Regions from separate parts of the Mesorhizobium sp. B2-3-15 genome, predicted to be linked through region 1. Evidence: predicted binding sites of a transcription regulator. Region 1 holds the regulator's gene; each other region holds the start of a gene.
The links. Region 1 encodes PhoB, which activates phosphate uptake and scavenging genes when phosphate is short. Its sites were predicted from a motif close to TGTCATNNANCTGTCAT; they were not measured.
Positions count from the first base shown of each region.

Region 2: the regulator PhoB is predicted to act here: its motif matches at 2,718-2,734, upstream of FJ954_RS20125 (YdcH family protein).
Region 3: the regulator PhoB is predicted to act here: its motif matches at 1,591-1,607, upstream of phnC (phosphonate ABC transporter ATP-binding protein).

Region 1 covers NZ_VFVO01000010.1:237,453-241,651, reverse strand. The annotation lists gene pstA (phosphate ABC transporter permease PstA) at 1-147, shown strand, start outside; gene pstB (phosphate ABC transporter ATP-binding protein PstB) at 144-947, shown strand; gene phoU (phosphate signaling complex protein PhoU) at 973-1,680, shown strand; gene phoB (phosphate regulon transcriptional regulator PhoB) at 1,700-2,389, shown strand; gene FJ954_RS21385 (ROK family protein) at 2,392-3,627, opposite strand; gene xylF (D-xylose ABC transporter substrate-binding protein) at 3,894-4,199, shown strand, end outside.
Region 2 covers NZ_VFVO01000009.1:255,553-259,751, forward strand. The annotation lists gene FJ954_RS20105 (amino acid ABC transporter permease) at 1-468, opposite strand, end outside; gene FJ954_RS20110 (transporter substrate-binding domain-containing protein) at 542-1,372, opposite strand; gene FJ954_RS20115 (IclR family transcriptional regulator) at 1,543-2,331, shown strand; gene FJ954_RS20120 (YdcH family protein) at 2,361-2,564, opposite strand; gene FJ954_RS20125 (YdcH family protein) at 2,804-2,983, shown strand; gene ispG (flavodoxin-dependent (E)-4-hydroxy-3-methylbut-2-enyl-diphosphate synthase) at 3,316-4,199, shown strand, end outside.
Region 3 covers NZ_VFVO01000006.1:38,943-43,141, forward strand. The annotation lists gene phnD (phosphonate ABC transporter substrate-binding protein) at 1-543, opposite strand, end outside; gene phnC (phosphonate ABC transporter ATP-binding protein) at 655-1,512, opposite strand; gene FJ954_RS13750 (DUF1868 domain-containing protein) at 1,643-2,353, opposite strand; gene FJ954_RS13755 (DapH/DapD/GlmU-related protein) at 2,874-3,488, opposite strand; gene phnL (phosphonate C-P lyase system protein PhnL) at 3,485-4,192, opposite strand.

The DNA.
Region 1 (4,199 bases):
CTGCCGGTGACCATCTTCCAGTTCGCTCTCAGCCCTTACGAGGAATGGCAGCAACTGGCGTGGACCGGCGCACTCATAATCACATTGACGGTTCTCGCGCTCAGCATCTTTGCGCGCAGCCTGACCGGACGCAGAGAGGACAAATGAGCCAGATGTTGTCTCCAGACATGACGATTGCGACAGAGGCAGCCGCCAAGGCGAAGATCGAGGTCAAGAACCTCAATTTCTACTACGGCCAGTCGAAGGCGCTGAAGGACATCACCTTGTCGCTGCCCGAGCGCAGCGTGACGGCCTTCATCGGACCGTCGGGTTGCGGAAAGTCGACGCTGCTGCGCGTCTTCAACCGCATCTACGAGCTCTACCCCAAGCAGACCGCCGAGGGTCAGGTGCTGCTCGACGGCCAGAACGTTCTCGACCGCTCGCAGGACCTCAACCTGTTGCGCACCAAGATCGGCATGGTGTTCCAGAAGCCGACGCCGTTCCCGATGTCGATCTATGAGAATATCGCCTTCGGCGTCAGGCTCTATGAGAAGATCGGCAAGGCCGAGATGGACGGCCGTGTCGAGCAGGCGTTGAAACGCGCCGCGCTGTGGAACGAGGTCAAGGACAAGCTCAATGCCAGCGGCCTCAGCCTGTCGGGCGGCCAGCAGCAGCGGCTTTGCATCGCCCGCACCGTGGCGGTCAAGCCGGAGGTCATCCTGCTCGACGAACCGGCCTCGGCGCTCGACCCATTGTCGACCGCCAAGATCGAGGAATTGATCGACGAGTTGCAGGCCGACTACACGATCGTCATCGTCACCCACAACATGCAGCAGGCCGCGCGCGTCTCGAAGCAGACGGCTTTCATGTATCTGGGCGAGTTGGTCGAATTCGACAAGACCGAGAAGATCTTCACGTCGCCTCGCGAGAAGCGCACGCAGGACTACATCACCGGCCGCTTCGGCTGATCTCACGCATACGAGGACCAGGATCATGGCCGAACACACAGTCGCAGCCTTCGACGAGGATCTCGGACAGATCAGCAAGCTGATCAGCGACATGGGCGATCTCGCCGGCACGATGGTCGGCGGCGCCACCAAGGCGCTGCTGAATTCCGACAACGCGCTGGCACAGCGCGTCGTCTCCGACGACGCCATCATGGACGCGCGCCAGCGCGAACTCGATGATCGCGCCATCACCCTGATCGCCAAGCGCCAGCCGATGGCCGACGATCTGCGTCATGTCGTCGGCTCGATCCGCATGGCGGGCGATCTCGAACGCATCGGCGACCTTGCCAAGAACATCGCCAAGCGCGTCGGCTCGGTCGGCCTCACCGCCACGCCGCGCGACTTGTCGCATTCCATCGACTCCATGGCGCAGCTGGTGCTGATCCAGGTGCAGGGCGTCGTCGAGGAATATGCGGCCGGCGATGCCGCCGCCCTCGCCAAGCTCAGGAATGACGACGAACGCATCGACGTCAAATACACTTCGGTGTTCCGCGAACTCCTGACTTACATGATGGAGGATCCCCGCAACATCACGGCTTGCACGCATCTTTTGTTCTGCGCCAAGAATCTCGAACGCATCGGCGACCATGTGACCAACATCGCCGAGAATGCGTATTATGTGCTGACCGGCACGCAACTGCCCGCCAATCGTCCGAAGCAGGACGAGACGGCGATGTCGGTGCCGGCGGCTTGACGGCAGGGATGATCGATCGATGATCGCGCCACGCATCATGGTGGTGGAGGACGAGGAGCCGCTGGGCGTGCTCCTCCGCTACAACCTGGAGTCCGAGGGTTACCAGGTCGAGGTGGTGACACGCGGCGACGAAGCCGAGATACGCCTCCAGGAAAACGTGCCCGACCTGCTGGTGCTCGACTGGATGGTGCCGGCGGTTTCCGGCATCGAACTCTGTCGGCGCCTGCGCATGCGGCCCGAGACGGAGCGATTGCCGATCATCATGCTGACGGCGCGCGGCGAGGAGAGCGATCGCGTGCGCGGCCTCTCGACCGGCGCCGACGACTATCTGGTCAAGCCGTTCTCGACGCCGGAATTCATGGCCCGGGTCAAGGCGCTGCTGCGCCGCGCCAAACCGGAAGTGCTGTCCAGCGTGCTCAAGGTCGGCGACATCGTGCTCGACCGCGAATCGCACCGGGTCTATCGCAAGAAGAGCGAGATCCGGCTCGGACCGACCGAGTTCAGGCTGCTCGAATTCATGATGCGCCATCCCGGCCGCGTGTTCTCGCGCAGCCAGTTGCTCGACAATGTCTGGGGCGAGACGATCTACATCGACGAGCGCACCGTGGATGTGCATGTCGGCCGCCTGCGCAAGGCGGTCAACAATGGCCGCATGCCCGATGTGATACGCACCATCCGTGGCGCGGGCTACGCAATCCGCGAGGATTGAGATCAGGCCACGTTCTTGCCGGATCTCACCTGCACGCCCGGCGCGAAGATCTCCTGGTCGACGAAGGTGAGCGCGCGCATGGCGCAGCCCTCGCGGATCAGCGGCAATTCGTTCGGCTCTGTATCGAAGGAAATCGACGTCGAATGCTGGCCGCCGGCGGTCTGGGCGATGGCCTCACGCAAGGCCGGCTCGATCAGATCGAAGGCGGCGGCGCTGACGCCGACCATCGCAACCGGCGCCGGATCGATCAGCGCGAACAAGCTGCCAAGGCCATAGCCCAGCGCCTCGCCGGCCTTGCGATAGGCCTCGCGCTCCGGTCCGTCTCTTTCGCGCGCCGTGGCCGCCAATGCGCGCATGTCGGCGTCGCTGACGTCGACCGGTTTGGCGTCCTCACCCATCTGTCCTGCATTACGCCAGATGGCATAGTTGCCGGCATAGGCCTCGACGCAGCCGCGCCGCCCGCAGCGGCAGAGCGCGCCGCCGGGGCGATGGATCATGTGGCCGAACTCGCCGCCTGAGGAATGGGTGCCGGTGAACAGCTCGCCCTTCAGCACCAGGCCCATGCCGATGCCGTGCGAGAGCAGGATGGCGATGAAGTCGTCGCGGTAGCGCTCGGGGTCGCGCCAGCGCAGCGCCACAGCCATCATGTTGCAGTCGTTCTCCATGGTGGCGGGGATGCCGAATTCGGCTTCGAGTATATCGGCGAAGGCAATGTCCGTCTGCGGCGTGATCGGCGACCACAGCATGGCGCGCGCCTCGGTGTCGGTGATGCCCTGGATCGCCAGCGCGATGCGGGCAATGCTGGCGACATCGAGGTCGGGATCCTCGAGGCGGCGCCGGACGATGGCCACGCATTCGCCGATCAGCGCCTCGCGCGACATGGTCAGCGTGTCCAGCCGGCGCTGCTCCTCCGATATCACCTGGCCGGCGTAGTCGATGACGGCGACGGAGAGGAAATTCAGCGACAGCACCACGGTCATGACCGCCGCGGCCTCGGGGTTGAGACAAAGGCCCACCTGCGGCCGGCCGCGTTTCAGTGAGCCGGCCTCGTTCGGCTTGCCTTCGCTCAGGATACCTTCGCCGATCAGGTCGGCTGATATCGCCGATATGGTCGAGTGGCTCAGGGCGGTGGTGGCGGCGATCTCAGTGCGCGAGGGCTGGCCACCCCGGCGCACGGCTCCAATCACCATTGCGCGGTTGCGCCGGCGCAGATCGTCGTGGCGGATTCCGACCGACATGATTTCCCTCCCCGTCGCCGCGGTTCTTGACGCCCCCTCGAACACCTCCGGCAACGGGTCGAATACTGGCAGAAGCGGCTGGGGCTGTCATTTATTTATTGCGGGGCTCGAAAAAAGGATTCCGGCACCTCAAAATCCGTCAGAATCGATGTTGACAGTGTTCCGGCGATGGACCAGTGTTTTTTCGAGGCTCGAAAAAATTAGGGCCTTTGTGCCGGCCTTAGGGCCAGTTTGGTCGCGCCACACGCGGGCGCAGGGAGGATATCATGAAGAGATTCACAGTCGCCGTTCTGGCGGGTGTCGCCATGTCGCTGACGCTGGCGTCGGTCGCGCAGGCGAAGGGCAAGGTTATCGGCGTGTCGTGGTCCAACTTCCAGGAGGAGCGCTGGAAGACCGACGAGGCCGCCATGAAGAAGGCGATCGAGGCCGCGGGCGACAAGTACATTTCCGCCGATGCGCAGTCCAATCCTGGCAAGCAGCTGACCGATGTCGAGAGCCTGATTTCGCAGGGTGCCAATTCGCTGATCATCCTGGCGCAGGACGCGTCGGCCATCGGCCCGGCGGTACAGAAG
Region 2 (4,199 bases), on a different contig from region 1:
GAAGGTGTTGGAGAGCGCCGGCAGCGTGATGCGCAGCATTGTAGGCAGGCGCACGTGCAACAGCCTCTGCCATGGCGTTAGGCCGATCGCCTTGCCGGCATCGAGCTGGCCGCGCGGGACAGCCTCGAGCCCGGAGCGAAACACCTCGACCAGATAGGCGCCGCTATAGACCGACAGGGTCAATACAAACGAGGTCGGTGCACTGTAGGCCAGGTCGACCACGGTCGGCAGGCCGTAGAAGACGAGATAGACCAGCAGGATCAGCGGCACGTTGCGGATGAATTCGACATAGGCGGCGATCACCGCCCGCACCACGCGTCCGGCCGAGACGTACCAGACCGCGAGCACCAACCCGATGACGACGCCGATGGCGATCGAGATCACGGCAAGCTCGAGGCTGAGCAGCAGGCCGCCCCAGAGCTTGTCGAAATGCCGCCAGATCAGGTTGAAATTAAGGGCATAGCCCATGCATCCGCCTCGGTGTGAAGGACGTCGAGTCGATTACGGAAGGGCAACAACGCCACCCTTCCGTAATCCGGGATCAGATGACCGGGAAGCCGGGGTGACGCGCCGGCGGCTCCTGGCCGAAATAGTCCTTGAAGGCGGCGTCATAGAGCGCCGATTCGTGGCCGAACATGGCGATGGTGAAAGTCTGGTTGACGAAGGTCAGCCAGTCCAAATCGCCTTGCCGCAGCGCGGCGCCGTAAAGCATCGAATACCAGCTCTTGCCGGCATCGAAATACTTGTCTGGATTGCGCGAGGCGAGCCAGCGCACGGTGGACAGGTCGACCGCGGCGGCGTCGGCACGCTTGGACTCCAGCGCCTGCAGCACGTTCGCCTGCGTGTCGATCTGCAACACCTGGGCCTGCGGCAGAGCATAGTGGACCGAGCTTTCGGCGTCGACATTCTGCAGGATGGAAATGCGTGTCGCTGAACCACCGGCCAGCAGCTTGTCGAAGGTCTTGTTCTCGGCGGTCGGCAGGGTCAGCAAGGCAACGCCTTCGACATAGTAGGGCCGGGAGAAATTGATCAGCTGCGAGCGCTGCGCCGTCATAGTCATGAACTGAATGGTGATGTCGACCTTGTTGGTGGTCACGTTGGGAATGCGCTGGGCCGGATCCTGCATGACGAACTCGACCTTGGTCGGGTCGTCGAAAAGGCCCTTGGCGAGAATGCGGCCCATGGTGATATCCATTCCGACCAGTTCGCCGGCATCGTTCTCGAAATGCCAGGGTGCGTTGGTGCTGCCGGTCCCGACAATCAGCTTGCCTCTGTCGAGCACGGTGCGCAGCAGGCTGTCGGATGCGGCCTGTGCGGCGGCCTTCTGCGCATCGACGGCTGCCAGCACGCCGGCCGTGGCAAGTCCCGCCATTCCCAATTTCAGAAAATCACGTCTTCCGGATGTGTCGTTCACGGCGACCTCCTTTCGTGTTGTGTTCCCCTATGCACAGGCCATACACGCGGCAGTGATTATCAAAGATTGTCTCTTACAAGAGACGCATGTATCCTGTACAAGACAGATACTAGCACCGGGAATCGACAATGCAAGATAGTAGTGTTTTGGCTGCTTCGGCCGACGAGAAGGCGCCGGGCTCCCGTGAGAAGGGCCTCAACCGGGTCCTGGAAATCCTAGAGTTCCTTCACACGACGCAGCGTGCGATCGGCATTGGCGATCTCGCCAAGGGCGTCAATGCGCCGCGTTCGACCACCTACACGCTGGTGCGGTCTCTGGTCGATGCCGGCCTCCTTGAAATGGCCGGCGACGGCAATCGCGTCTATTTCGGCAAGAAGCTCTACCTTTACGGAATGGACTATGTGCGCGGCAACGACCTGTTGCGGCGCGGGCGCCAGGAGGTCGACCATCTGTCGCGCGAGACGGGCGAGACCTCGGAATTGTGCATGCTGCAGAGCGGCCGCTATACGATCGTCCATTCCAGCCCTGGTACCAGGCCGTTCCGCATCAGTTCGGCCACCGGCCTGCAGATACCGCTGCCCTGGACCGCGTCTGGCCGGCTATTGCTTGCGGGGCTGGATAGAGTTGCGATCGAAGCCATGGTGTCTGATGACGATCTCGTGCTGCCTGACGGGCGCAAGCTGCGGCTCGACGATTTCATCGCCGACATCGCAAAGGCAGGGGTGACCGGCTACTGCGTCACCTCGGGCCTGGTCGACGCCTATACGAAATGCCTCGCCGTGCCGGTCTTTTCAGCGCCAGGCAAGGTCGAGGCGACGATGTGCCTGGTGGTTCCGATCGATACGTCGGAGGAGCGGACCGCCGATCTCATCGGCCTGCTGCGCGGCCGCGCCGCCGGGCTCTCGATCGGCGCATAGGCGGAAAGTGCCGGCGGCGCGATTCCGTCTCAGGCGATGATGTCTGGAATGATCCTGTCTTCCAGCTTCATCAGTCGGTCCTTGAGGAACAGCTTCTTCTTTTTCATGCGCTGGATCTGCAGCGGGTCGCAATTCATGGCGATCATGGCGTTGATCGCGGCATCGAAATCGGCGTGTTCCTGCTTCAGCCGGGAAAATTCGAGGCGAGTATCGGCCTGTTCCTGATCGGACATTCTCTACCGTCTGCACGTCTGCGGCGCCCAAAACTGGGCCTGGTTGGGCGGGGGCGGCAATTTCTGCCACCGGCGCGCAGCCCATATCACATTTCACGTTGTCGTGGAATGCTACCACGCAGCATTCGACATCGCTGCTCGATGGTGGCACACTGTCATTGTGCCGTCACAGATACGACCTGCGGTGGACGTGCCTTGGCGGCTGCAATCGAGGAAAACCATGAAAGGGAGAACCAATCATGTCTCTTGCATCCCATCTTGATGAGTTGCAGCGGAAACACGGCGACATCGAACGCGAAATCGATGACGCGATGAATCACCCGTCGGTTGATGACCTCGAAATCGGGAATCTCAAGCGACGCAAGCTGGCACTCAAGGATGCGATTGAGAAACTGAGGGCGCAACCAACCACGCATTGATCCTCACCTGACATAGCCGCTCACCACTGGCGGTCTTCCTTGCCGGCGGCGCCAGCCGCCGGTGCAGTGATTGCGATTTTCAGCGCTGCACCATAAGCGGAAACTAATATCCTTCGGACCCATCTTGCCCGCTTGGCCGCTGCCAGCTCGTGTGCTGTTTCAGGTCCCGGCCGGGACCAATTGCTGCCAGTGGCGACTGTCGCCATTGACAAGCCATCTTTGCTCCTCCACCTCATGCCGGACTTCAACGCATCGGCCCCGGCTTGTGCGTCCAGGTGGACGCACGCGCTTCAGAGAGACGCATAGCGCTCCAGAGACAAAAGGCTGCCGGCATGACCGGATATTTTTCTTCTCCCTTCCCCCGCCGCACCTCGGTCGGCGTCGATGTCGGCGGCGTGGTCGTCGGCGGCGGCGCGCCGGTGGTCGTTCAGTCGATGACCAACACCGACACGGCCGATATCGACCAGACAGTCGCGCAGGTCGCGGCGCTGCACCGCGCCGGCTCCGAGATCGTGCGCATCACCGTCGACCGCGATGAAAGTGCCGCCGCCGTGCCGCGCATTCATGAGCGGCTGCAGCGGCTTGGCATCAACGTGCCGCTGGTCGGCGATTTCCACTATATCGGACATAAGCTCCTGGCCGATCATCCGGCTTGCGCCGAGGCGCTGGCCAAGTACCGCATCAATCCCGGCAATGTCGGCTTCAAGGATAAGAAGGACCGGCAGTTCGCGGCGATCGTCGAGATGGCGATCAAACATGACAAACCGGTGCGCATCGGCGTCAACTGGGGCTCGCTTGACCAGGAGCTTCTGACGCGGCTGATGGACGACAACCAGGACAAGGGTTTCCCGCTGACGGCGCAGGAAGTGACGCGCGAGGCAATCGTGCAGTCGGCGATCCTGTCGGCCGAGATGGCCGAGGAAATTGGTCTTGGCCGCGAAAAAATCATCCTGTCGGCCAAGGTCAGCGGCGTGCAGGACCTGATCGCCGTCTACACCGAGCTTGCGACCCGTTCCAACCATGCGCTGCATCTCGGCCTCACCGAGGCCGGCATGGGCTCCAAAGGCATCGTCGCGTCTTCCGCGGCCATGGGCATCCTCTTGCAGCAAGGCATTGGCGATACCATCCGCATCTCGCTGACGCCGGAGCCCAATGGCGATCGCACCCGCGAGGTGCAGGTGTCGCAGGAACTGCTGCAGACCATGGGTTTCCGGCA
Region 3 (4,199 bases), on a different contig from region 1:
GTTTTCGTGGCCGCCATTGAACTGGGTCGACGCGAAGTAGGTCTCGTTCGAGGCGCCGGTGGTCTTCGGAATCTGGGTCAGCGGGATCAGATAGCCGGAGGTCGAATCCGGATCGGCATAGCCGAGCTTCTTGCCCTTGGCCGACTTGATGTCGGTGATCCCCGACGTCTTCAGCGCCAGGCCGATCGAATAATAGCCGGTGGAGCCGTCGGTCTGCTTGGTGGTGAGGATCGGGGTAACCGCCTTCGGATCCTTGAGATAGACGCTGGCGTAGCCGGAAGCGCCGAGTTCGGCGAAGTCGAGCGTGCCGCCGAGCAGGCCCTGGATGACGCCGTCATAGTCAGCGGCGGGGAACAGCGAAACCTTCTCGAAGCCAAACTCTGCCTTCAGGTGATCGGCCAGGCACTGGTAGTTGCGCAGCCGGTCGGTTTCGTTTTCACCGCCGAGAATGCCGACGCGAAATTCCTTCATGTCGGCGGCATGGGCCATGCTGGTGGCCATGGCGAGCACCGAAACGGCACCGAAAACCATCTTCCTGAACATTGATATCTCTCCTGTAAGTTCCGGCCCCGCGCCGGCAGCGTTCTTGATCTTGACAAGTGCCCTTGACGCGGACGGACGATCCAGGCTGCTCGCTATTGGCCCTTACTGGGCTCAGTATCCCGGGAATGCGGGTTCGAGCGGTCCGGCGGATGCGGCGATCTTCTGCTTGAAGGCAACACTGGTGGAGGTGATGACCTCCGATATCTCGCCGCCATTGCTGTCGGCGCCATAGACAAGACGCACGGCTTGGCGGTCGAGCTCTTCGGGCGGCCCGTCGAAGACGACCTTGCCGGCGGCCATGCCGATGATGCGGTTGCAATAGGTGCGGGCGGTATCGAGCGTATGCAGATTGGTGACAACGGTGATGCCTTCGCGCAGATTGATGTCCTGCAGAGAATCCATCACCACCTTGGCGTTAAGCGGGTCGAGCGAGGCGATCGGCTCGTCGGCGAGGATCACCCTGGGCTGCTGCATCATGGCGCGGGCGATGGCGACGCGCTGCTGCTGGCCGCCCGACAGCGTGCCGGCGGGCTGAAGTGCGGTGCGGGCGATGTCGAGCCGCTCGAGCGCGGCGACCGCCTCCGCGCACTCGGCGCGCGAAAACATGCCCAGAAGATTGGACAGGGTCGAACGGTGGTTCAATTTGCCGAGCAGCACGTTGGTCAGCACGTCGAGGCGCGGCACCAGGTTGAACTGCTGGAAGATCATGGCGCAGTCGCGCTGCCAGCGCCGCAGCGGCGAGCCGCGCAGCCGGGAGACCTCGGCGCCGTCAAAAAAAATCGACCCCTGGCTGGGGTCGACAAGACGGTTGATCATGCGAAGAAGAGTGGATTTGCCGGCGCCCGAACGACCGATGACGCCGACCATCTGCCCTTGCGGGATCGAGATGTTGACGTCGCTGACGGCGGTGTTCTTGCCAAATCGTCGGCTGACGCCGCGGATTTCGAGCGTGGCAGAGTTTGCTGACATGGGCTGGTTCCAGTCCGGTCCATATTGATCGTCAGGCATTCGCCTAACGCAGCCACATGAACCTGCCGTGTCGCGATGATGTCAGTTTTGTTACGCTCCACAGGCGCGGCGACTGGCGCCTTGCGGGCGATCAGCCGAGCACCAGCAATTCCTCGAAATGCTTCATGTCGCGGAACGCGCAGAAGGCGGGAGCCTTGATCTCGATCACCGGCGCCTGGCGCGCGAAAAGCGCCAGGCAACCGTCAAACAGCGCCTGCCACGCGGCGGCCCTATCATCATCAAAGCGCTGGATCTGATAGGCGAAGGTGATGTGGAAGACGTAGGTGTCGTGATCGGGATGCCGGCAGCCGAACGGCACCGCGAGCGCATCGCGCCATGCACGCATGATGCGCGCATCCTCGTCGGTCGCGCCGGCAACGGTGAGGCCGGTCGGCAGGACCTCGGCCACCTTGATGTTGAAAGGGCCGAAGCCCTGGAACCCCTTCAGGCGCTCCAGATAGAGGCGGGTCATGGCGTCGATGCTGGTGTCGAGCGGCACGTCCCGCGGCCAGAAGGGCAGGCGACGGCGATATTCGATTATGCCCTGGAAAAGGGTCATGTGCAGGCTGGAAACGGGCGTGAAGGCGAGGCGGTCGGCATCAGGCATTGCCAGCATCTTCTCGCGGACGGCCAACACCACCGCCTCCGACGGCGAGCCCTCGACAAGATGGCTGACCACCGTGTTGCCGGGCTCGAAGAGGAAGTTGCCTGACGTGTCATAGCGGGTGCCGAGATGCACCGGCGGCGTCGGACTGGAACCTTCGAAAAATCCGGTAAGCGAGGGTCTGACGGTCATGGAAATCTCCTTTGGGAGAGATGCCTCCTGTCCGAGTCACATGTCAGGGATGTGAACGGTGCCCTGTATGAGCATCGTGCCGAACAGATGAGTAGGAACCAGCGCGCTTAGGATAGACGCAATCCCAAGATCATCAACATGGCAGCGGAAACGGCGTCCGACCATCGCCTGCGCCCAACTGACGTTCCACGACCCCGGTGACCATCGCCAGCCCGCAAAATATGATGGAAACGGTCTCCGGTTTACAGGAAGGCTGTTAGCCTGGCTTTCCGGTAAGGTTGGCGAGGAACCATAAAATATAGAGTGGTACTAATCCTGTCGCCGATAACCCCAGCCCTACCACTATCATAATGATTGAGGAGACTACGTCAGACTGGCCCCAGCGATTAATCTCACGCTTCACTGCCAAATTTCCCAGTACCAACAGGGCCATTCCAACACAAAAAAGTATTAAGACGATAAAGCCCATTCCTGCCCTGTGCCGCTGAGTTTTCCAAACAATACTTTGGCAAAAACATCAATGGCGTCAACCGTATTTCTCCAGGAACGCCTCCGCCGACAACTCTCGGAAATCGTCCAGTGCCGCGCGCAGCCTCGCGTGATCCCAATCCCACCAGGCAAGCGCCTGGTAGCGCTCGGCGGTGCGGCGGTCGAAGCGCTCGCGGATCGGTTTTGCCGGTACGCCGGCGACGATCGTGTAGGGCGCGACGTCCTTCGAGACGACCGCGCCGGCGCCAACGGCGGCGCCGTCGCCGACGGTGACGCCGGGCAGGACGGTCGAGCCGTGGCCGAGCCAGGTGTCGTGGCCGATGATGACGCGCTTGGCGCGGCGCTCGGCGAAGAATTCGCTCTCATGCTCGGCGTCGTCCCAATAGTCGGAGGCGCGGTAGGTGAAGTGGTGCAGCGTCGGCCGCCAGGTCGGGTGGTTGGTGGCGTTGAGGCGCACGCTGGCGGCGATGTTGGCAAATTTGCCGATCGTCGCGCACCAGACCGCGCAGTCCTGCATCATGTAGGAATAGTCCCCGATCTCGCTTTCCGAAACCCGGCTGCGGTCGGCGATCTCGGTCCAGCGGCCGAGTGTCGAGTTGTGCACCTCCGCCGTCGGGTGGACCAGCGGCGTCTCCGATAGCTTCCTGGTCATGCGGCGATTTTTCCCGGAGCGAAGGCGGTGACGTCGATGATGCGGTCGGCCACCGCCTCGCGCACATCGTGATCGTGGAAGATGCCGAGCAGGGCGACGCCCGCCGCCTTTTTGGCGGCGATGAGTTCGATCACCACGTCGCGGTTCGTCGCATCGAGCGATGCGGTCGGCTCGTCGAGCAGCAGGATGGGGTGCTCGGTGATGAAGCCTCGCGCGATGTTGACACGCTGCTGCTCGCCGCCCGAGAAGGTTGCCGGTGGCAGCATCCAGAGTTTTTCCGGCAGGTTGAGCTGGGCCAGCAACGCGCGTGCCTTGGCTAGGGCTGCCTCGCGCTCCTCACCGCGTTCAACCAGTGGCTCAGCGACGACGTCGAGAGCCGAGACGCGCGGCACGGTGCGCAGGAACTGGCTGACATAGCCGATCGTTTGCCGGCGTACGGCAAGCACGGTGCGCGGGCTGGCATGGGCGAGGTCGATCAGTCCGTCCTCGTGCCTGACGATGATCTGGCCTTCGTCGACGGCGTAGTTGCCGTAGAGCATCTTCAGTATCGAGCTTTTGCCGGCGCCGGACGGACCACCGAGCACGGTGCATTCGCCGGCCTTGATCGAGAACGAGACACCCGCGACGACAGGGAGTTTGATGCCGTCGCGCAGATGCATGGTGAAGCTTTTGGCAACGTCGGAAACAACGAGTGGGGTCGGCATCAGAAGG